Regions from separate parts of the Microbacterium sp. A93 genome, predicted to be linked through region 2. Evidence: riboswitches for the same ligand, from Rfam matches in the RefSeq annotation. Region 2 holds a riboswitch; the other holds the start of a gene.
What was found. A riboswitch is a leader RNA that binds a small molecule or an ion and turns the genes downstream of it on or off. The one in region 2 is predicted to bind FMN.

Region 1 (10,651 bases), on a different contig from region 2:
ACGGTGCCCCCCTCGGCCATGGCCTGGTGCAGGGCGTGGTCCAGCTGGGCCCCGCAGTCGCATCGTTCGGATCCGAAGACGTCCCCCGTCAGGCATTCGGAGTGCAGCCGGACCAGCGGGTCCGCTGATACCGCGGTGTTCGCAGACGTCCCCCGGTCCGCCGGGGCCTGGAGCACCACGTGCTCCGCACCCGTCTCCGGATCGGGGTGGACCGATACGCGGAAGGTTCCGTAACGGGTCGGCAGGCTGACGGTCGGGGTGCTGGTGTCCGGTGGAGTGACCGGCTCGACCACCTCCGCCGGCCCGAGGTAGGCCACCAGATCCTCGATCGAGATCAGGGGCATGCCGTGCCGATCGGCGAAATCGCGCAACGCCGGCAGGCGCATCATGGTCCCGTCATCGTGGACGAGTTCCGCGATGGCCCCGACGGGGGCCCGGCCGGCCAGCCGGCTGAGGTCCACGGCAGCCTCCGTATGGCCCCGCCGTTCGGCCACGCCGCCGGGCGCCGCCACGAGGGGGAACACATGACCCGGTCGGCTGATCAGGCCGGCGGTGGCGGAGGGGTCGGCCAGGACCTTGAGGGTCGTGGCCCGGTCCGCTGCGGAGATCCCCGTGGTGGTCCCGGCGATGGCATCGCACGAGACGGTGTACGCGGTCCCTTTGGGGTCCTCGTTGCGTGCCGTCATGGGTGGCAGCTCTAGCCGGGCGGCGGTCTCCGCGGGCATCGGCGCGCACAGCACCCCCGAGGTGTAGCGCACGGTCAGGGCCACGGTCTCCGGGGTGGCGGCATCCGCCGCGAAGACGATGTCCCCCTCGTTCTCGCGGTCCTCGTCATCCACCACGACGACGGCCCGGCCCGCTGCGATGGCGGCCACGGCCTCCTCGATGGGGTCCAGCATGATCCGTTCCGATCCTGGGTGAACTGTCCTGGCCGCGGTCATCGTGACCCCTCTCCGAGCTGGCTGTCGGCTTCCTGGCTACTGGCTTCCCGTCTGCTGGCTTCCCGTCTGCTGGCTTCCCGTCTACTCGCAACATGGTTGCCGGATGCCTCCGCCGCACGGTCATAGTCCGTCAGCCGGGCCGCGTACTTGGCCACCACATCCACCTCGAGGTTGACGCGGTCCCCGACGGTGCGGGCGCCCAAGGTGGTCTGGGCCAGCGTGGCGGGGATGACGCCGATCTCGAACCAATCGCCGGCGTCAGCACCGTCGTCCGCGCCCCCGCGCGCACCACCGTCACCGCCTCCGGTACCGGGTATGTTCACGGCGGTGACCGTCAGGGAGACGCCGTCCACGGCGATGGAACCCTTCTCCGCCACATAGCGGCCGAGGCCGGTGGGCAGAGCCACCCGGATTGACCGCCACGACCCGTGGACCTCGATCTTGGCGATGGTCCCGGTGCCGTCGACGTGGCCCTGCACGATGTGCCCGTCGAAGCGGCCCGCCGCCGGCATGCACCGCTCCAGGTTGACCCGGTCCCCGGCGACCAGGTCTCCGACGGAGGTGCGGCGCAGTGATTCGCCGATGACGTCCACCACCACGCTCCCCGCCGGGGCGGCGATGCCGGTACTGTCCGGCGCCGTGGCGGTGGACGTGGCGGTGAGGCAGGTGCCGTTGACGGCGATCGACCCTCCCAGGGGCAGGTCGGCGACCGATTCCGGGGCATGGATGGTCAACCGGGCGGAGTCCCGCTCGGGTTGGTGCTCCAGCGCCGTGACGGTGCCGAGCTCCGTGATGATTCCGGTGAACATGGTGTTTCCTTCGAGAAGTCCGTGAGCTAGAGGTTCCAGTGGGGTACAGGTTTCAGGGCGACGCGGGTTCACTGCGTCGCGTAGTGCAGCAGGACATCATCACCTCGACGGCTGAGTCCGCCGTTCTCGGCGGGGTCCAGCCGCAGGCGCAGGGCCTGGGTGAGCGTGGTGAGATGCGGCAGGTCGAGGCCGGTGGGCCCACCGCCGAGGACCAGGGGTGCCTGGTAGACGAAGATCTCGTCGACGAGTCCGGCCCCCAACCAGGCGGCGAGCACGGTGGGCCCACCCTCGATGAGGAGGTGAGACGGGGTGTCACCGCCGTTCGGCCAGGCGATGCCGGCCTCGCGGCGGTGATCCAGTCGGAGGTGATCGAGCACGGCGTGGGGCTCGTGATTCGGAACGTGGATCCAGGGCCGGGGAGCCCCGCCCGGACCGCCGCGCAGTGCCGCGCCCTCAGGGACACCTCGACGTCCCTGGACCACCGGGACCGGCTGGTCGGTGAGGTCGTGGCCACCGGCGTCCCGGGCCGTGAGCCGAGGATCGTCCGCCACCACCGTCCCGGTGCCGACGATGATCGCGTCCACCCGGGAGCGGACGGCGTGGGCATGGCGGCGGGACTCCGGTCCCGTGATCCACTGGCTGGTCCCGTCAGCGGCGGCCACGCGGCCGTCCAGGGACTGGGCCAGATGAGCCGTCACGAAGGGGCGCCCGGCGTCCCGGGCCACCAGCCATCGGTGGTTCAGGTCGTCTGCACCCGACACTGCGGTGACGGCCGGGTCGATCTGTTCCACGTCGAGGCCGGACCGGCGTAACCGGGCCGACCCGCCGCCGTGGTGCCCCGTGGGGTCCGCCACCGCATACCGGACCCGTCGGATGCCGGAGGCCAGGATGGCCTCCGTGCAGGGGCCCGTGGAGCCGGTGTGGTCGCAGGGTTCGAGCGTGACCCACAGGGTGACATCAGCGGGCGGGATCCTCGATGCCGCGGATGTCACGGCGAACTGCTCCAGGGCGGCCACCTCGGCATGGGCCGTGCCCCGCCCCCGGTGGAACCCCGAGGCCACCACCATCCCGTCCGCCGCGGTCACCACGGCACCCACCAGGGGATTGGCACCCCGGTGGCCGCGCCTGGCCTCCCGCACGCCGAGGGACAACGCCTCGGCCGGCGCCCTGACGGCGCTACCGGACGCTGTCATGGACCCGTACCCTCGGATCGGGCATGACCGTCTCCACCTCGGGCTTCTCGTGGGCCTTGGCGCGGACCCAGACGAAGAACCCCACCAGGGTGAAGACCCCGTAGAACATGTACATGAACGCGCTGGCGTAATAGCCGGCGTCGAACAGCAGCGGCACCCCGACTACGTCCACCGCCACCCACACCAGCCAGAACTCGACCCATCCGCGGGCCATGCCATAGGTCGCCACGAGGGAACCCACGAAAGTCCAGGCGTCCGCCCAGACCGGCTCATAGGACCCGAGGGCGGCGAACAGCGGGGTGAGGGCCACGGTGCCGATCACCATGGTCGCCACGATCCCGATCCGGGCCGGCAGTCCCGCCCACTGCGGAGCGATCGCGGTGTCGTCTCCGCCACCGTCCTCCCGGCCGGTCTGGCGTTCGGCCTTGGCCCGACGCCACTGCACCCAGCCGTACACCGAGACGGCGATGAACATGACCTGGCGGCCGGCCTGGCCCAGCAGGGTCGCGGTGTCCGCCCCGCCGAACAGGCTGGACAGGAACACCGTGAGCAGGATGAGATTGCCGATGATGCCGACCGGCCAGGCCCAGACCTTGCGGCGCATGCCGCCCAGGGCCGAGGCCAGACCAAAGATATTGCCGAACACCTCACGCATCAACAGGCCGCCTCCGGCGACCGGGATGTACCAGTTGAAGATGTCGACGAGCCACCGCATGGAATCCATGAATCCTCCTTCGGAACGCGGCGGCTCCGGGGGTTCATGCTGCTTCAATCGTCCCGTGGTCCGATCCCGGGTACGCCTGTGGGCCTACCTCAAGACCGCACCGACCGGAACGGCGGTGCTGCACGTGCTTCTCCCATCCAGACTTTAACTGTCGGTACCGGAATTCCACCGGTTCAACCGCTGGTCGGGGGCCACGGGTGTGGGCCGACGCGCGGGTCGCGGACTATGACCGCCGGTTCGGATTTACACCGACCCCGGAGCACGATGAACCTGATTCTGCCACAAAGACAGCACATTGCGCCCTCAGCGCAGTGGCGTACGACGCAATTCGTCAATTGCGGCCGCCGGGTCGTCCGCGCCGTACACCGCCGAGCCGGCCACGAACACGTCCGCTCCGGCCTCGGCGGCGCGCAGGATCGTCTCCCGCGTGACCCCACCGTCCACCTGCAGCGCCACCGGCACCCCGGTGCCGTCCAAGGCCTCACGGGCCCGCCGGATCTTGGGCAGGACGACGTCCAGGAACGGTTGTCCCCCGAAGCCGGGCTCCACGGTCATGAGTAGCAGCAGGTCCAACTCCTCGAGCATGTCCAGATAGGGCTCGACGGCGGTCGCCGGCTTCAGCGCCATCCCCGCCTTCGCGCCGTGGGCCCGCAGTTCCCGGGCGAGCCGGATGGGTGCGGCGGCGGCCTCCGCGTGGAAGGTCACGGACTCCGCCCCGGCCTCGGCGTACTGAGGCGCCCAGCGGTCGGCGTCCTCGATCATGAGGTGGATGTCCAGCGGCAGGTCCGTGGCCCGGCGGATGGCCTGGACCACGGGAAGTCCCAGGGTGAGGTTGGGGACGAAGTGGTTGTCCATGACGTCCACGTGCACGGCGTCCGCGTTCTGGATGCGTGTCAGTTCCTCGGCCAGGCGGGAGAAATCGGCCGAGAGGATGGACGGGTGGATGTGGATGCCGTGGGGGCGGGACCCCTTCTCGGGGGTGGTCACGGGTGTGGTCATGGGAACCGTCCTCAGGGAGTCGTCTTGCGCAGCAGGGCCATGAACATCGCGTCCGTGGAATGCAGGTGGGGCCAGAGCTGGCTGGTGTTGCCGGCACCGAAGCCGGTGTATCCGGATCCGCCGGCCGCGTCCTGCAGGGTGGGCGCGACCTCGGTGAGGAACGAGGTGGTGTCCAGCAGTTCCAATCCGGGGTGGCGTTTGAGCGCGTCCTGGACCTGGAAGACCGTCTCCGCCGGGTGGGGCGAACAGGTCACGTAGCCGAGGACTCCCCCGGGTTTCAGGGCGCCCACGGCGGCGTCGATCAGCTGTCGCTGCAGCTCCGTCAGGGGGCCGAGGTCGGAGGGCTGGCGGCGCCACCGCGACTCAGGCCGGCGGCGCAGGGCACCCAGACCCGTGCACGGGGCATCCACGAGGACGCGGTCGAAGGCCCCCTCGTGGTCAGGGTCCAGCTCGCGTCCATCGCCGCACCGCACGGTCCAGGTGGGTTCGGGGGTATCAGCCACGGGTTTGCGGGGCACCGCCTCCAGGGCCCGTTCCACCAGTCGGGCCCGGTGCTCGGCGGGCTCGTTGGCCAGCAGACTCGCACCGCGCTGGCGGGCCAGAGCGGCCAGCAGCGCGGCCTTGCCGCCGGGCCCGGCGCAGAGGTCGAGCCATCGTTCGGGTACCTCGCCGGAATCACCTGCCGGCACGGCGCCCCCGCCCAGGGGGACCTGGGCCAGGGCATGGGCCGTGAGTTGGGAGCCGACGTCCTGCACGCGGACGGTGCCCTCTTTCACGCCGGGCAACCGGCCGGCGTCGCCCCCCTGGTACAGGGCTGAACCGGGCGCCAACGGCCCGGGTTCCGCCCCGGCCTCGAGTACGGGGCCCAGCTCCCCCAGTCCGGGCAAGGCGACGAGGTTGACCACCGGGGCGGCGTTGTCGGCCTCCAGCAGTGCCACGAGTTCTGACGCGAGGCGCTCCGCAGGACGCCCGTGGTTGGCCAGCGACTGACGCAGGGCCCGGATGATCCACACCGGGTGTGAGTGGCGGATGGACAGCACCTCATCCGAGGGGGCGCCAGACCCGGGCGGCAGCGGCGCCAGCTCATCCAGCCAGGCGTCCCGGTCCCGTGCCGTGACCTTGCGCAGCACGGCATTGACGAATCCGGACGGCCCCGCGCCGATCTGCTCCCGGACCAGGGCCACCGTGGAGTCGAGGGCGGCATGGGCGGGCACGCGCAGGCTGAGCAGTTGGTGGGTCCCGAGGCGGAGCGCGTCCAGGACGGGACGGTCCAACTGGGACAGGGGCCGGTCCACGCACCTGGCCAGGACGGCGTCGTAGAGGCCCTGCCCCCGCAGGGCGCCGTAGGCCAGCTCGGTGGCGAAGCCGGCGTCGCGCTGATCGAGGCGGTGTGCCGCGATCCGGCCGGGCAGGACGAGGTTCGCGTAGGCGTCATCCCGGCTGACCGCCGTCAGGGTCTCAAAGGCGGCCAGCCGGGCCGGATCGGCCTGGCGCTTGCGCTTCGACGGTGCGGAGGCCGAGAACTGCCGGGGCCCACCGGAGGTGCCGCGGTTGCGGCTGCGGCCTTGCTCGTCGCGACGGTCCTGTCCCCGTCCCGACTGTCCCTGGCTCTGCTTTCCCTGACTCTGCTGTCCCCGTCCCGACTGTCCACGGCCCGAGGACTTCCTCGCTCCGGAGCCTCCCTGACCGCCCGGGCCGCCCTGGTTGCTACTGCCGCCCCTGTTGCCCTCTGCGTTCATGACGTCTCCTCTTCTGCTGCCTGTGCCACCTGGAAGCGGGCCCCTGCGGGCAGGCCCCGGGCCCAGTCGGCGGCGATCATGGGCTTCTTGCCGGCGGGCTGGACCTGGATCAGCCGGACCGCCGTGTCGGAACACTGCAGGTGGACGCTCTGGCGCCCCCGGACCAGATCCCCGATGGCGACCCCGTCGTCTGCCACCGTTTCCGCCGTTTCCACCGTTGCCACCTCGGGCAACTCCTCGGCGACGGCCCCGACGAGTTTGACGCGCACCGGCGTCGCCGGGGCGGACGGGTCGGCCGGGTCGGCCGCCGGGAGGTCCAGCCACGCCCAGGCTCCGGGTTCCGGGGTGGTCCCGTTGATGCGGGCGGCCACCTCGGCAGCCGGGCGCGCGGGGTCGATGAACCCGTCTGACTGATCGAGCTTCGGCGCGAACGTCGGTTCCCCGCGCTGGGGCTCTGCGGTGGCCTCGCCGGACAGGAGGTCCGCGAGTGTGCGGGCCAGCAGGTCAGCGCCTGAGATGGCCAGGTCTGCCAGCACCTCACCCGAGGTCTCGCCGGGCGCCAGGTCCCGGACGATCCGCGAGTACACCGGGCCGGTGTCCAGACCTTCCTCGAGCTGGAAGACGCACGCCCCGGTCTGCTCCTCCTGCTGGATCACGGCGTGTTGCACGGGCGCCGCCCCGCGGTAGGCGGGCAGCAACGAGAAGTGGAGGTTCACCCACCCCCGGCGGGGCAGCCCGAGGCCGGCGGCAGGGACGAGGGCGCCGTAGGCGACCACGGCGGCCGCGTCCAGGTCCAGCGCGGCGATCCGTTCGAGGGCCTCCCGGCCGGCATCACCGGTCAGGCGGGAGGCGTAGAGCACGGGCAATCCCAGTTCGGCGGCGCGGCGGGCCACCGGCGACGGCGTCAGGACCTTCTTGCGACCGACCGGGGCATCCGGACGTGTCAGGACGGCCGCAACGGTGAAGCCTGCCTCCACGAGGGCCTCCAGGGACGGCACGGCGGTGGAGGGGGTGCCGGCGAAGAGGATGCGGAAGTCCGCCGGGGAGCCGGTCGTGCCGGTCGGGGCGGGCGCGGCGCTCACCGGAATCCCCCGAAGCTGGAGCTGATGGTGGCGGCGCGGTCGGCGCGGGTGGAGGTGGAGATGCGCCCGTAGCCGGGGTCGCGCAGCCGGCGCCGGGAGTCCTTGCGGGCCTCCCCGGTGAGTCGGTCGACGAACAGCATGCCCTCCAGATGATCCACCTCGTGCTGGAAGCACCGGGCGGTGAGGCCCGTGCCGTGGTATTCGACCGGCTGTCCGTCCTGGTCGAGGCCGGTGACGGTGGCCTCCACGAAGCGTTCGGGGTTGTAGTGCAGCCCCGGCACGGACAGGCAGCCCTCCCCCGGCTCGGTGACCACGTCTCCGCCCGTCTGCAGGACCGGGTTGATCACGTGTCCGCGCTGGTCCTCCACATCGAAGGTGAAGATCCTCAACCCCACGCCGACCTGGGGCGCGGCGAGGCCGACACCGCCGACGTCGTCCATGGTCTCGAACATGTCCTGCACCAGCCGGTGCAGGTCACGTCCTGAACCCACCACCGGATCGGTGACGGTGCGCAGCACGGGATCGGGGACGGTGCGAATGGGCAGGACGGTCACGCGCCCACCTTAGCCGTGGTGGCCGCGGCCCCGTCCCCACCGCTGACGTCCGTGGCGGGCGGCGGGCCCAGTGGGCGCAGGGCGGGGCCGGCCCCTTCCGCGGCCTGCGAGTATCCCCAGACCTGCCGCAACGCCCAGAACTTGCGCCAGTGGTCCGGCAGCACCTGTGGATTGGCCTGGTGGGCCACCACCTCGGTCTGTCCGACGGCCACGCCCAGTAGCACGGGGGCGTCCCCGTACTGCCAGGGCTCCCAGGTCCCCGCCGCAGGGTCCACGAGCGACTCCTCGGCCTTGAGTCCTGCGACGAGCTGCATCACGACCTTGGCGTCGAGGGGCTTGACCCTGCCGTCGCGGCCGGTGCCCTTGGTCTTGTAGTCGACGATGCAGATCCGCCCGCCGATGGAGGCCACGAGGTCCAGGGTCCCGGCGTAACCGACGGTGTGGTTCCACACCGTCAGCTCCGTGGCCAGGGGCCGGACGTCGAAGAGATCCCACCACTCGTCGAAGCGATCCGCGTAGGCCGCCTCACCGTGCTCCGCGAGCACCTCACGCATCGGTGCCATCTCGTGTGGGCGTCCCAGGGCGCGCAGGCCCACCTGTTCGGCGTAGTTGTGGACGCGATCCCCGCGGGCCGCCGCCTCATCCCGGAAGCGCTCGGCCGCATTGGAGGCCTGCTTCGCCACCGTCTTGAGCTGGGGACGGGAGCCGACCGCCTGGGGCAGACGTGGATCCTCGATCACGGCGGTGGCGGCCATGTGTCCCACCCAGCCGCTGAGATCGGTGTTCTGCTGGGCGATCACCGTGGTGATGGACGGAACCTCGGGGACGCCGGTCAGGTTCCGCGCGTACATGCGTCCATAGTCGGTCTGGTGGGCGAGCTGGGGTTGCGTCATGGTCATCCATTCTTCCATCGCTTGCGGACGCGATAAGCCTGAGGCGATGACAGCGCGCACCGCGCCCGGCACCGCACCGACCGCCGATTGGACGATCCAGCGTCACGTGCACTAGAGTCATCTCTCGTTGGAAATCACGGTGACTGGTCCTTCCGGTCACCGGTTTTCTGTGCGGATGTAGCTCAGCTGGCTAGAGCGCCACCTTGCCAAGGTGGAGGTCGCGAGTTCGAATCTCGTCATCCGCTCGCAAGTCTCCAATCCCTGGTGGGGTGGCCGAGAGGCGAGGCAACGGCCTGCAAAGCCGTGTACGCGGGTTCGAATCCCGTCCCCACCTCGCATCGGTTTTCGTCCGTTAGGATGGGGACCTGCATCTCAGCGGTTCCGGTTCGCCGGGGCTGATGGGCGCGATTAGCGCAGCGGTAGCGCGCTTCCCTGACACGGAAGAGGTCACTGGTTCGATCCCAGTATCGCGCACGGACAGGATCCCGATTCCGGGATAGCCTGATCCTGCGGATGTAGCTCAGCTGGCTAGAGCGCCACCTTGCCAAGGTGGAGGTCGCGAGTTCGAATCTCGTCATCCGCTCCGAACAACACTCTGGCCGCTCCCGATCGGGAGCGGCCAGAGTTGTCTCAACGTTGTCTCAACCCCGCTCAGTGGATCAGAGAAGCCGACCACGCATCCACGGAGGGGGTGTCGAGGATCGCGGAGCTTGGAGTACGGGCTACAGCCCCGTCTCCCCCATCTGACCCTCACGGACCAGCGCGGTCATGCGTGAGACGGTGCGGAAGTACTTCTTCAGGTAGCCACCGCTCATCATCTCCTCGGTGAAGAGCTGATCGAACGGCACCCCGGAGGCGATCACCGGCACGTCCTTGTCATACAGCCGGTCGGCCAGGACCACGAAGCGCAGGGCCATGGCCTGCTCGGAGATGGTCTGCACGTTGTGCAGCACCATCACGTCCAGGTCCTCCACCAGCTTGCGGTAGCGGCTCGGGTGGACGCGGGAGAGGTTCGCGGTCAGGTCGGCGAACTCGTCCTCGGAGACGACGCCGGCCCCCGGGAAACGCTCGGCCCGTACGGCTTCCAGCTGGCTGTCCTCCAGCGGGGCGGGCGCCTCGGTGAGACCGCGATGGCGGTAGTCCTCGCCGTCCACCCGGACCACGTCGAACTGCTCGGCCAGGACCTGGATCTCCCGCTTGAAGTCCTGGGCCGCGAAGCGACCGTCACCCAGCGAGCCCGGCAGGGTGTTGGACGTGGCCACGAGCTTCACGCCGGCGTCGGCGAGCTCTCGCATCAGCCGGGACATCAGCACGGTGTCGCCCGGATCGTCCAGCTCGAACTCGTCGATGCAGACCAGGGTGTACTCCTTGAGCACGTCCACCGTCTTGCGGAAGGACAACGCGCCCACCAGGTTGGTGTACTCCACGAAGGTTCCGAAGGCCTTGGGGCCCGGGGCCGCATGCCAGGTCGAGGCGAGCAGGTGGGTCTTGCCCACGCCGAAGCCGCCGTCTAGGTAGACGCCGGTGGCCGACGTCGTGCCCTTGCCGTTCTTCCCGGACTTGCCAGACTTGCCGCCCTTCAGGAAGCCGAGCAGTCCCCCGCCGGAGCCGTTGGCGGTACCGCCGCCGGCCCCGCCGCGGCGGCCCTTGATGGAGGCGGCGAAGTCCCGCAGGCGGTTCACGGCATCTGCCTGCGAGGGATGGGCCGGGTCCGGGA
Region 2 (10,651 bases):
CTTCGCGAACTCGAGCGCAGCACGGTACTGCACCGGGTCGTCGCCCTTCTGACGCGGGAGCACCCACATGTGCGACGAGGCCCATGCTGCCGGCGCGTCGAACACTGTCGGCAGATCGGTGACCGTGTAGCCGAAGTCAAGCGTCGAAGCGTACTCGTTGATCGCCCACACGCCGTTGAGCAGGATCGCCGACTGCTGGCTCTTCCACTCATCGATCGAACCGGCGTAGTCCGCATCGGTGTGCATGTATCCGGCGTCGAGCATGTCATTGATCAGGTTGAGTGCCTCAGCGGCAGCTTCGGTGTCAACCTCAGCACTACCGTCGGCGGAGAGCACATCGCTGCCCTGCTGGCGCACCAGCGAGTAGAAGAAGCGCCACGCCATGTCGTCGTTGGCGAAGCCGGCGGAGAACAGCATCAGGCCCGTCTTGTCTTTGACGTCCTTGCCCATCTGCAGAAGCTCGTCGGGGCTGGTCGGCAGCACAGGGCGGCCATCCTCGCCGATGTAGCCCGCCTCAGCGAGCACATCGGTGTTCACGTGCATCACGAGCGCGTGTGCGTCGAAGGGCACGGCATATGTGGAGCCGTCCCACATCACAGACTTCTGGGCCTGCTCGGTGGCATCTGTCATATCGATGTCGAGCGCCTCTGGATCGAATGCCAGCAGCTGGTCGCGCGTGGCGTAGTCCGACATCGAGTAGTCGTGCAGGTTCGCGATGTTCGCGGGCTCGCCACCGGCGACGGATGCGTTGAACGCGTCGTAGTACGAGTTCCAGTCGGTACCGCCCAGCCGCTCGACGGTGATGCCGTTCTCGTTCTCGGCGTTGAACTTGTTGGTGAGGATCTGAATCGCCTCACACTCCGTGGTCGCCAACGCCGGGTCGGTGACGCCCTCGGTGGTTCCCTCACAGTCGCCGAACATGCGCGACATGGTGATCGTGGTGCCGTCGAGCTCCTCTGCGGTGACGGCGGCGATCTGGTCGTTCAGGTCGCCGTTGTCTGCGCCCGATCCGGCATCCGCGCCGGTGCCGCAGGCAGTGAGCAGCAACGCCGCTGCCGTCAGCGAGGCTGCCGCAACGGCAGTTTTGGTCTTTCGCATGGTTTTCCTCTCGTGGGGTGGACGATGTTGTCCGTGGCCGCTGGGCAGCAGCCGTTCGGCCGTCATGGCCGGAGTCTGGGTGGCGTCACTTACTTCCGGACGCCATGGAGATTCCTCGGATGAGGTGCTTCTGGAAGAAGATGAACACCAGCAGCAGCGGAAGCGAACCGACCAGGCCACGCGCCATCAGGCTGCCGAGCTCTGTTGCCTGTGCGAAGTTGCCCTGCAGAGAGGCGAGACCGGTGGTGATGGTGAACATCTCCGACTTCGTCGCGGAGACCAACGGCCACAGGTAGTCGTTCCAGGTCTGCACGAAGGTGAAGATCGCCAACGCGATCATGGATGGTCGAGCCAACGGCAGCATGACCGAGAAGAAGGTTCGCCACGGGCCCGCACCGTCGATGCGTGCGGCCTCTTCGACCTCGGCCGGAACCTGCGAGAAGAACTGCGTCATCAGGAACACCCCGAGTGGGGCTGCGATACGAGGCAGGATCAGCGCCGCGTAGGTATTGTGCATCTCCACATCCGCCACCATCGTGAACAGCGGGATGAACATCGCCTCTTTGGGGATCATGAGTCCCGCGAGCACGCTCGCATAGACAATTGTCTTGCCGCGGAAGGTGAAGCGCGCGAACGCGTAGCCTGCCATGGCGCACAGCAGCACGGTGAGGATCGTGGTGAAGATCGTCACGATCGCGCTGTTGATGAACCATCGGCTGGTGAGGCCGACGCTGAACACCCCGAGCAGGTTCTCCAGGGTGAAGCCCTGCGGGATCAGCGTCTGTGTCTCTTTGGTCAGAGCCTGGTTGTCGCTCAGTGAGAGCGAGAGCATCCAGAGCATCGGAATCAGCCACACGACCGCGGCGACGATCATCGCGGCGTGGTACCAGGCGGTCACGACGCCGCTACGGCGGATGCGCGGCGGTCGATTCGTCGTTTCGGGAACGGTCATGGCCATCGTCTGCACGCTCATTTGCTGTCGTCCTTGCCGAGGGTCCGCATCTGGATGACGGAGACGACGAGCATCACCGCGAAGAGGAACAGCGACATCGCCGATCCGTAGCCGAGTTCGAAGTCACGGAAGCCCGCCTCGTAGATGTGCTGGATCAGCACCGAGGTCGAGGTACCAGGCCCGCCGCCGGTCATGATGTTGACCTGTCCGAACACCTGGAACGACGCGATCACCTGCATGACCATGACCAACAGCAGCACGTGTTTGATGCCGGGAAGAGTGATGTTCACGAACTTGCGCCAGGCGCCGGCACCGTCAAGCGACGCGGCTTCGTAGAGCGCGGGATCGACATCCTGAAGGCCGGCCGCGAACAGCACGAGGTTGAAGCCAACGGTCCACCACACGGTTGTGGCGATGACGGCGAACATCGCAGTGCTCGGGTTGGAGAGCCACGGGATCGGATCGATGCCGAGAGGTTCGAGGAGAGCAGAGAGCAGTCCCTGGTTCGGCGAGAGGAAGTATGTCCACACCAGCGTCACGACCGACACCGGCAGGATGTACGGCACGAAGAACACCATCTGGTAGATGCGGGTGCCGCGACGGTTGCCCTGCAGTGCGAGCGCCATGACCAGACCGAGACCGGCGATGAGCGGCACCGAGATTGCGGTGAACAGCAACGTGTTCTGCAGCGCGACCCAGAATTCAGGATCGAACCAGAACCCACCCTCGGCGGGGTGGAAGCCGAGCGCCACGACGATCGCCAGGATTCCCGCGACGCCGAGGCCCACACCGATGGTGAGTCGACGACGCAGCAGCGGCTTGATCAGCAGCGCGATGGCGGCGATGAGCAGTAGAACTCTGGGCACGGGGAGGTGAGTCATCGACCACGTGATCTCGTTGCCCCACAGCATCCGCTCGAAGTTGGCGAGACCAATGAAGTCGCGGGTGGCACCGAGCAGATCCCAGTCGTGGAAACTCATCCACACCGCTTGCAGCACGGGGTAGATGACGAAGATCAGATACAGCACCAGGAACGGTGCGGTAAAGGCGATGCCGTACTTGAGTCCACTGCCGCTGCGCTGTGATGCGCGGCGAAGACTGTTGCGTTCGACCGTCGAGGGGCTCGCCATCCGTACTCCTTTTGCCACGTTGCAAATTGCAATAGGATCATTTTTGCCACGTTGCATACGAGTTGTCAAATGACTCTGACAGGATGGGACCGAACCGTGACCGAGAAAGGATCCGGATGAGCGCGAGCCTCAACGACGTAGCCAAGCTGGCTGGCGTCTCGCCGCGCACGGTCTCGAACGTCGTAAATGACTTCGTGCACGTGCGCGACACCACAAGGCAGCGCGTGCTCGCCGCGATCGAAGAAGTCGGCTACCGCCCGAACATCTCTGCGCGGCGGTTGCGGCAGGGGCGCACTCGCATTCTTGGCTTCGCCGTTCCTGAGCTCTCCCAGCCCTACTTCGCAGAACTCAGCGAGCTCGTCGAGATCGCAGCTCAGAAGCGCGGCTACACCGTGATCGCCGCCCAGACCGGCGGCATCCGCGAGAACGAGGTGCGCGTGCTGCGTGATCTCGGCTCGCACATCGTCGATGGACTGGTCTTCTCGCCGATGACGATGGAGAAGGAGGAGCTGTATCTCACTCCCCCGAACGTGCCGACTGTGCTGATCGGCGAGCAGATCTCGAGCTCCCGCTACACGAACATCGCGATCGACAACGTGTCGGCGACCGCTGACATCACGCGCCACCTGCTCGAACGTGGACACCGTCGCATCGCCACTCTGGGGGCTTACCACTCCGACGTTTACCGCAGCTCGCGGCTGCGACTGAGCGGCTACCGCCAGGCGCTCGAGGATGCCGGAATCCCGTTCGACCCTGCGCTTGTGCTTTATACCGACCGCTTCGGCAGGCAGGCAGGCCTCGAGGGCATCACCCAGGCGTGGAAAGACGGCACCCGCTTCGATGCACTCGTGTGCTTCACCGATCTGCTCGCGTTCGGTGCGATCCGCGCCTTCGCAGACCTCGGTGTGCGCGTGCCGGAGGATGTCGCAATCGCCTCGATCGACGATGTCCAGGAGGCGGAGTTCTCGGTACCGTCGCTGACGACGATCGCGCCGAACAAGCAGGCGATCGCCGACCAGGCCGTGGATTCACTGCTCGCGCTGCTCGACGATGACACTCGCGAGCCGACGAACATCGACATCGGATATGAGCTGATCGTGCGGGAGAGTTCGGGGCGGGACTGACCTCCTTCCCACCTGTCGGATGCCGGTCTTCCCACCTGTCGGATGCCGGTCTTCCCACCTGTCGGATGCCGGTGACATGATGGATCCATGCCGGAGATGCCGGAAGTTCAGGGGCTGGTCGCGTTCCTCGGCGAGCGCGCGGTCGGCCGCACGATCACACGCACGAGCGTCGGTGCCATCGCGGCGCTGAAGACCTACGATCCGCCGAACACCGCGCTGCACGGGGCAACGATCACGACATCCGCTCGTCTCGGCAAATTCATCGTTCTCTCCTGCGGCGAGGACCTTCATCTTGTGTTCCATCTCGCGAAGGCGGGTTGGCTGCGCTGGTACGAGATGCTACCGACGACGCTGATCAAGCCGGGCAAGTCACCGATCGCCCTCCGCATCGCGCTCAATGACGACAGCGGATTCGATCTCACCGAGGCGGGGACGAAGAAGTCGCTCGCCGTGTATGTGGTGCGTGACCCTCAGGATGTGCCCGGCATCGCTCGGCTGGGCCCTGATCCGCTGGAAGAGTCGTTCGACCGGACCGCCTTCGCTGCACTGTTGGATGGGCGCCGCACGCAGATCAAGGGCCTCCTGCGCGACCAGTCCGTGATCGCCGGCATCGGCAACGCCTACTCCGATGAAATTCTGCACGCCGCCAAGATGTCACCGTATGCGATCGCCGCAGCGCTGGGCGATGACGAGATCGATCGGCTGTTCACTGCGATGCGTTTGACGCTGACGGATGCTGTGGCCGAGGCATCCGGAAAGCCACCAGCCGACCTCAAGGATGCCAAGCGGCGTGGGATGCAGGTGCACGCTCGCCGCGGCGAGGCGTGCCCGGTCTGCGGCGACACCGTGCGCAGCGTGTTCTTCGCGGACAGGTCATTGGAGTATTGCCCGACGTGCCAGACCGGCGGAAAACCACTCGCCGATCGGCGGTTGTCGCGGCTGCTGAAGTGACCGGCATCCGGAAAACAGAGACCGTCCGGCGTGTCGGCGGCGCGCCACAGTCGGACACTCCGTCGACACGCCGACTCGTCTCCGTTTTCCGATCGAACCGACATGGAATGAAATGCGCGCGACCGCGTTGAGTACACTGAGCATCAACGTGCTCCGGGGTCGGTGTGAATCCGAACCGGCGGTGACAGTCCGCGAGTGCCTCGGTTTTCCGAAGTGCTGATCCGGTGAAATTCCGGGACCGACGGTGATGCGAGAGAAATCTCGCTAGTCCGGAAGGGAGGCAGCACGATGCGCGAAAAGCGCGCCGTCTGTCATCCCCGGAGTTGAAAAACTAAGGACGACGGATGGCAGTGCACGAGACGGAACGCCGCGCGATGACGCGTGCGCTCGAACTCGCCGCGGGTGGCCCCAGAGGCATCAATCCGCAGGTCGGCGCCGTCATCCTCTCCCCCACGGGCGAGATCCTCGCCGAAGGCTGGCATCACGGCGCAGGCACCCCGCATGCCGAGGTCGATGCCTTATCGAAGCTTGCTGAAGGCGCCGCGCGCGGCGCGACCGCTGTCGTCACCCTCGAGCCGTGCAACCACACCGGCCGCACAGGTCCCTGCGCTCTCGCGCTCATCGATGCCGGAATCTCGCGCGTCATCTACTCGCTCGATGATCCGGGCGTCGTCTCTGGCGGTGGAGCCGAGCGACTTCGGAATGCCGGGGTCGAAGTCGAATCAGGTGAGCAGTCTGACACCGCACGCGCAGTGATCGCCGATTGGCTGACCGCACATCGTTTGGGCCGCCCGCACATCACCGTAAAGTGGGCGCAGAGCCTCGACGGGCGCGCCGCCGCAAACGATGGCACCAGCCAGTGGATCACCGGTCCCCTGGCGCGCGCCGATGTCCACCGCCGCCGAGCAGCAGCGGACGCGATCGTCGTCGGCACCGGAACCGTGCTCGCCGATGACCCAGCACTGACGGCACGCGACGGCGACGCCCTGTACGAACACCAGCCGATCCCGGTGATCATCGGCTCCCGCACGACGCCGGCGGATGCCGCGGTGCGCCGTCACCCGCATGAGCCGCTCTTCTACGACAAACGTGACCTCCACGCGGTGGTCGCGGATCTTCAGAGCCGCGGCATCCAGCGCGTCTTCATCGAGGGTGGCCCGACGCTCGCCAGCGCGTTCCTCGCGGCCGGACTCGCCGACAGCGTGCTCGCGTACATCGCACCGGTGCTGCTGGGTGGCGACCGCCTCGCACTCACCGATATCGGGGTTCCCACGATCGACGGCGCACTTCGGCTCACCGTCGAAGAATGGGTACCGCTCGGCCCTGATCTGCTCGCCGTCGCCCGCATGAGCGAGAACGACCCACACGTGAATGAACCAGACCTGAACGAAGGAGTCCGCTGATGTTCACCGGAATCATCGAGGAGATCGGCGAGATCACCGCCATCGCGCCGTCAGGTGACGGCTGGCGCCTCACCGTTCGCGCGCCGAAAGCCGCGCACGACGCGGTGCACGGCGAGTCGATCGCCGTCTCTGGCGTGTGCCTCACCGTTGTCGGCTCGACGACAGACACTTTCGACGCCGATGTCATGAAGCAGACGCTCGATGTGTCGGCTCTCGCCACGGCATCCATCGGCACGAAGATCAACATCGAGAAGGCCATGCCGGTAGGTGCACGGCTCGGCGGACACATCGTGCAGGGCCACGTCGACGGCACAGGTGTCGTGATCGACGTTCGACCAGGCGCCGAGTGGAGCGTGCTGCGCGTCTCGCTGCCCGCAGATCTCGCACCCCTGGTCGTCGACAAGGGATCGATCTCGGTCGATGGTACCTCGCTCACGGTCAGTGCGGTGAGTGCTGCCACAGCCGATGAGGCATGGTTCGAGATCTCGCTCATCCCAGAGACGCTTGCCGCAACTACCCTCGGATCCCGCACCGTCGGCGACCACGTAAATCTTGAAACTGACATCGTCGCCCGTCACGTTGAGCGCCTGCTCGCGTTCCGGGCTGTCTCGGAAGGAGGCTCGCGATGAGCCTTTCCACCATCGAAGAAGCTCTCGAATCGCTGCGTGCGGGCCGTCCGGTCCTCGTCGCCGACGATGAGAACCGAGAGAACGAGGGCGACGTCATCCTCTCGGCCGAACTCGCCACCCCGGAATGGGTTGCCTGGACCGTGCGCTGGTCATCCGGCTTCATCTGCGCACCGATGCCAGCCGACCTGGCCGACACGCTGAATCTGCCACCGATGGTGGAGACGAACGAAGATGCCCGCTCGACGGCGTACACCGTGAGCGTGGATGCCGCAGAAGGCGTCACGACCGGCATCAGCGCCCACGACCGCGCACACACGCTGAACGTGCTCGCGAACCCTTCCTCGACTGCGACGAGCCTCATCCGTCCCGGCCATGTGCTGCCTCTGCGCGCCGTCGACGGCGGCGTGCGCGAACGCAGCGGACACACCGAGGCCGCCGTGGACCTGATGCGCCTTGCGGGCCTGCAGCCGGTCGGCGCGATCGCCGAGGTCGTCGCCGAAGACGGAAGCATGATGCGCATGCCTGGCCTCATCGAACTGGGCGAGCGTGACAATGTGCCGGTCATCACGATCGAACAGCTGATCGCGCATCTCAACCAGATCGACCCATTGGATGCGCCGGTGACCTCGTCACGAGAGGGCCGCCGTCGTGTGAGTCTGCGAGCGGATGCCACGGTGCCGACCTCGCACGGTACCTTCCGGTTCCTCGCTTACAAGGACCGCGTCACCGGAACCGATCACATCGCCGTCGTCTCAGGCGAGCTGGACGACACGGCTCTCGTGCGCGTGCACTCGGAGTGCCTGACCGGTGAAGCCTTCGGATCGCTCAAGTGCGAGTGCGGCCCGCAGCTGGACGCCGCGCTCAAGGCGATCGAGAAGAACGGCGGCGTCGTGATCTACATGCGCGGCCACGAGGGTCGAGGCATCGGGCTCATCAATAAGCTGCGCGCATACAGCCTCCAGGAAGAGGGGCTCGACACGGTCGATGCGAACCTCGCCCTCGGCTTGCCGGCAGATGCTCGCGAGTACGCGGCTGCCGCCGGCATCCTCAGTGATCTGGGCATCGCGAAGATCCGTCTGCTCACCAACAACACCGACAAGGTGAACCAGCTGCGCGAACTCGGCCTCGATGTCGTCGAGCAGGTGCCCCTGATCGTCGGCGTTGGACCCAACAACCACCAGTACCTCGAGACCAAGCGCGACCGCATGGGGCACATCATCGGCGAAGCCGAGCTGGCCGCGGCGCTCGCCCTCGGAAAGGACAACGCATGAGCGGCGCAGGAGCACCCACAGCGGCGGAGCAGATCGACGCGACGGGACTGAATGTCGTCATCATCGCCGGCACCTGGCACGACGTCATCACTGACGGTTTGATCGCCGGGGCCGAGCGGGTTCTCAACGCCGCACACGCAACGCATCGGCTCGTACGCGTGCCGGGGTCGTTCGAGCTGGCGATCGCCGCCCAGGCCGCGTTTGCCGGCGGTGCGGATGCCGTGGTCGCGCTCGGTGTCATCATCCGCGGGGGCACCCCACACTTCGAGTACGTGTCAGCAGCGACGACCGACGGGCTCACCCGTGTGGCGCTGGATGCCGGCAAGCCGGTCGGCTTCGGCGTGCTCACCCTCGACGATGAGCAGCAGGGTCTGGATCGCGCAGGCATCGAAGGGTCCAAGGAAGACAAGGGCGCCGAAGCTGCGGATGCCGCGCTGCGCACGGCCCTGGTCATCAAGACTCTTCGCGGCTGAACCGGCCCGACAGCCCCGCACACCTGCAGGGCGATCGAACGGATGTATGGCGAAACGCCGGCGTGTCGCCGTGCATCCGTGCATCGGACCTGCAGGCGTGCCGTGGATGTTGGCAGGTGAGTCTCCCCTTGCTGGAGAATATCCGCGGCCAGGCCTATTGTGAGGGCATGGAGACCCTGCGCCACGTCGTCGTTTTCGTCCACCTCATCGGCTTCGCCACGCTCTTCGGGGCCTGGGCTGTGCAGGCATTCGGCGGGAAGCGTGAGTTCACGCGGCTCATGAGTATCGGCTTGAGCATCGCGGCAGTCGCCGGTCTGATCCTTGCTGCGCCGTGGGGCATCGAAGGCGAAATGAACTACGCCAAGATCGGCGTCAAGCTCGTCGTGCTGCTGATCATCGGCGCACTGCTCGGCATCGGCACATCAAAGCAGAAGAAGACCGGTAGCGTCGCACCTGCACTGTTCTGGCTCGTTGGCATCCTCACGCTCGTCAACGCGGGCATCGCTGTTCTCTGGTAACAGTCGCGCATCGCTCGTGACGACAGGCCGCGGCCGCTCACAGCCATCGCTGTATCTTTCCTATAATCGACCCGTTGCCGTAACGCGCGCCCATCACAGAGGCTGAGGCGCTGCAACTCACGAGAAGCTCCGCCGACGCGTCGGAACGGAACCGATCCGCGGCTTAACCATCCACGCCTCACGTTCGGAGAATCTCATGCGCTATCTGCTTCGCACCGCCGTCGTCCTTTCTGCTTCCGCCCTCGTCCTCGCTGGCTGCGCTGCCAGTGACGGCGGTGAGGCCGGTGAATCCGGTGGTGACGCCGGTACGCTGACGGGATCCGGCAGCGGCGACAGCTGTGTTATCGACACGGCCATCCCCGTCGGCGCGGCCCTCAGCCTGACTGGCGGTGCGGCCAGCTACGGCGAGTCACAGCAGAAGGGCCTCGAGCTCGCGGTCGAGGAACTCAACGCCGAAGAGGGCGTCAGCTACGCCCTCACCATCGAAGACGATGGCACCGACCCGCGTCAGGCCATCAGCGTCTTCGAGGGCTTCGCCGGGAACGGCACCAGCATCGTCATCGGACCGACCCTGTCCAACACCGCGTTCCAGGCACAGCCCGTTGCTCAGGAGGCCGGCCTTCCGGTACTTGCTATCTCGAACACCGCTGCAGGCATCACCGCCCAGGGCGACTTCGTCTTCCGCGACTCGCTCACCGAGGGCCAGGTCATCCCGCAGACGATCGAGGCTGCCACCGAAAAGCTCGGCCTGGAAAAGGTCGTCGTGATGTACAGCAACGACGACGCATTCACCGAGTCCGGCTACGACGTCATGGTGTCCTCTCTCGAAGATCAGGGCGTCGAGATCCTCGACACTCTGACCTTCTCGGTCAGCGACACCGACTTCCGCAGCCTGCTGACGGCCGCGAAGGAGCTCAAGCCCGACGCGATCGTCGTCTCGGCTCTCATCGAAGCCGCCATCCCGCTGGTCACCCAGGCCCGCGAGCTCGGCATCGACCAGCCGATCATCGGTGGCAACGGCTTCAACAACCCCCAGCTGATGGCGGATGGCGGCGACGCTGCGGAAGGCGTCATCGTCGGCGCTGCCTGGAACTCGGCATCT

Region 1: another riboswitch for FMN. It lies ahead of pnuC (nicotinamide riboside transporter PnuC); the one in region 2 lies ahead of ribD (bifunctional diaminohydroxyphosphoribosylaminopyrimidine deaminase/5-amino-6-(5-phosphoribosylamino)uracil reductase RibD).

The regions. Positions count from the first base shown of each region.
Region 1 is NZ_JBPXMT010000003.1:194,226-204,876, reverse strand. It holds gene ribB (3,4-dihydroxy-2-butanone-4-phosphate synthase) at 1-899, opposite strand, end outside; gene ACSU1G_RS09025 (riboflavin synthase) at 938-1,750, opposite strand; gene ribD (bifunctional diaminohydroxyphosphoribosylaminopyrimidine deaminase/5-amino-6-(5-phosphoribosylamino)uracil reductase RibD) at 1,819-2,943, opposite strand; gene pnuC (nicotinamide riboside transporter PnuC) at 2,927-3,667, opposite strand; FMN riboswitch at 3,789-3,933, opposite strand; gene rpe (ribulose-phosphate 3-epimerase) at 3,971-4,666, opposite strand; gene ACSU1G_RS09005 (RsmB/NOP family class I SAM-dependent RNA methyltransferase) at 4,678-6,405, opposite strand; gene ACSU1G_RS09000 (methionyl-tRNA formyltransferase) at 6,402-7,487, opposite strand; gene def (peptide deformylase) at 7,484-8,041, opposite strand; gene ACSU1G_RS08990 (cytochrome) at 8,038-8,934, opposite strand; tRNA gene ACSU1G_RS08985 (tRNA-Gly) at 9,106-9,179, shown strand; tRNA gene ACSU1G_RS08980 (tRNA-Cys) at 9,198-9,268, shown strand; tRNA gene ACSU1G_RS08975 (tRNA-Val) at 9,337-9,408, shown strand; tRNA gene ACSU1G_RS08970 (tRNA-Gly) at 9,444-9,517, shown strand; gene zapE (cell division protein ZapE) at 9,657-10,651, opposite strand, start outside.
Region 2 is NZ_JBPXMT010000013.1:53,665-64,315, forward strand. It holds gene ACSU1G_RS27755 (extracellular solute-binding protein) at 1-1,098, opposite strand, end outside; gene ACSU1G_RS27760 (carbohydrate ABC transporter permease) at 1,184-2,071, opposite strand; gene ACSU1G_RS27765 (carbohydrate ABC transporter permease) at 2,068-3,180, opposite strand; gene ACSU1G_RS27770 (LacI family DNA-binding transcriptional regulator) at 3,297-4,304, shown strand; gene ACSU1G_RS27775 (Fpg/Nei family DNA glycosylase) at 4,392-5,255, shown strand; FMN riboswitch at 5,401-5,545, shown strand; gene ribD (bifunctional diaminohydroxyphosphoribosylaminopyrimidine deaminase/5-amino-6-(5-phosphoribosylamino)uracil reductase RibD) at 5,600-6,658, shown strand; gene ACSU1G_RS27785 (riboflavin synthase) at 6,658-7,287, shown strand; gene ribA (GTP cyclohydrolase II) at 7,284-8,558, shown strand; gene ribH (6,7-dimethyl-8-ribityllumazine synthase) at 8,555-9,031, shown strand; gene ACSU1G_RS27800 (Fe-S protein) at 9,199-9,549, shown strand; gene ACSU1G_RS27805 (ABC transporter substrate-binding protein) at 9,746-10,651, shown strand, end outside.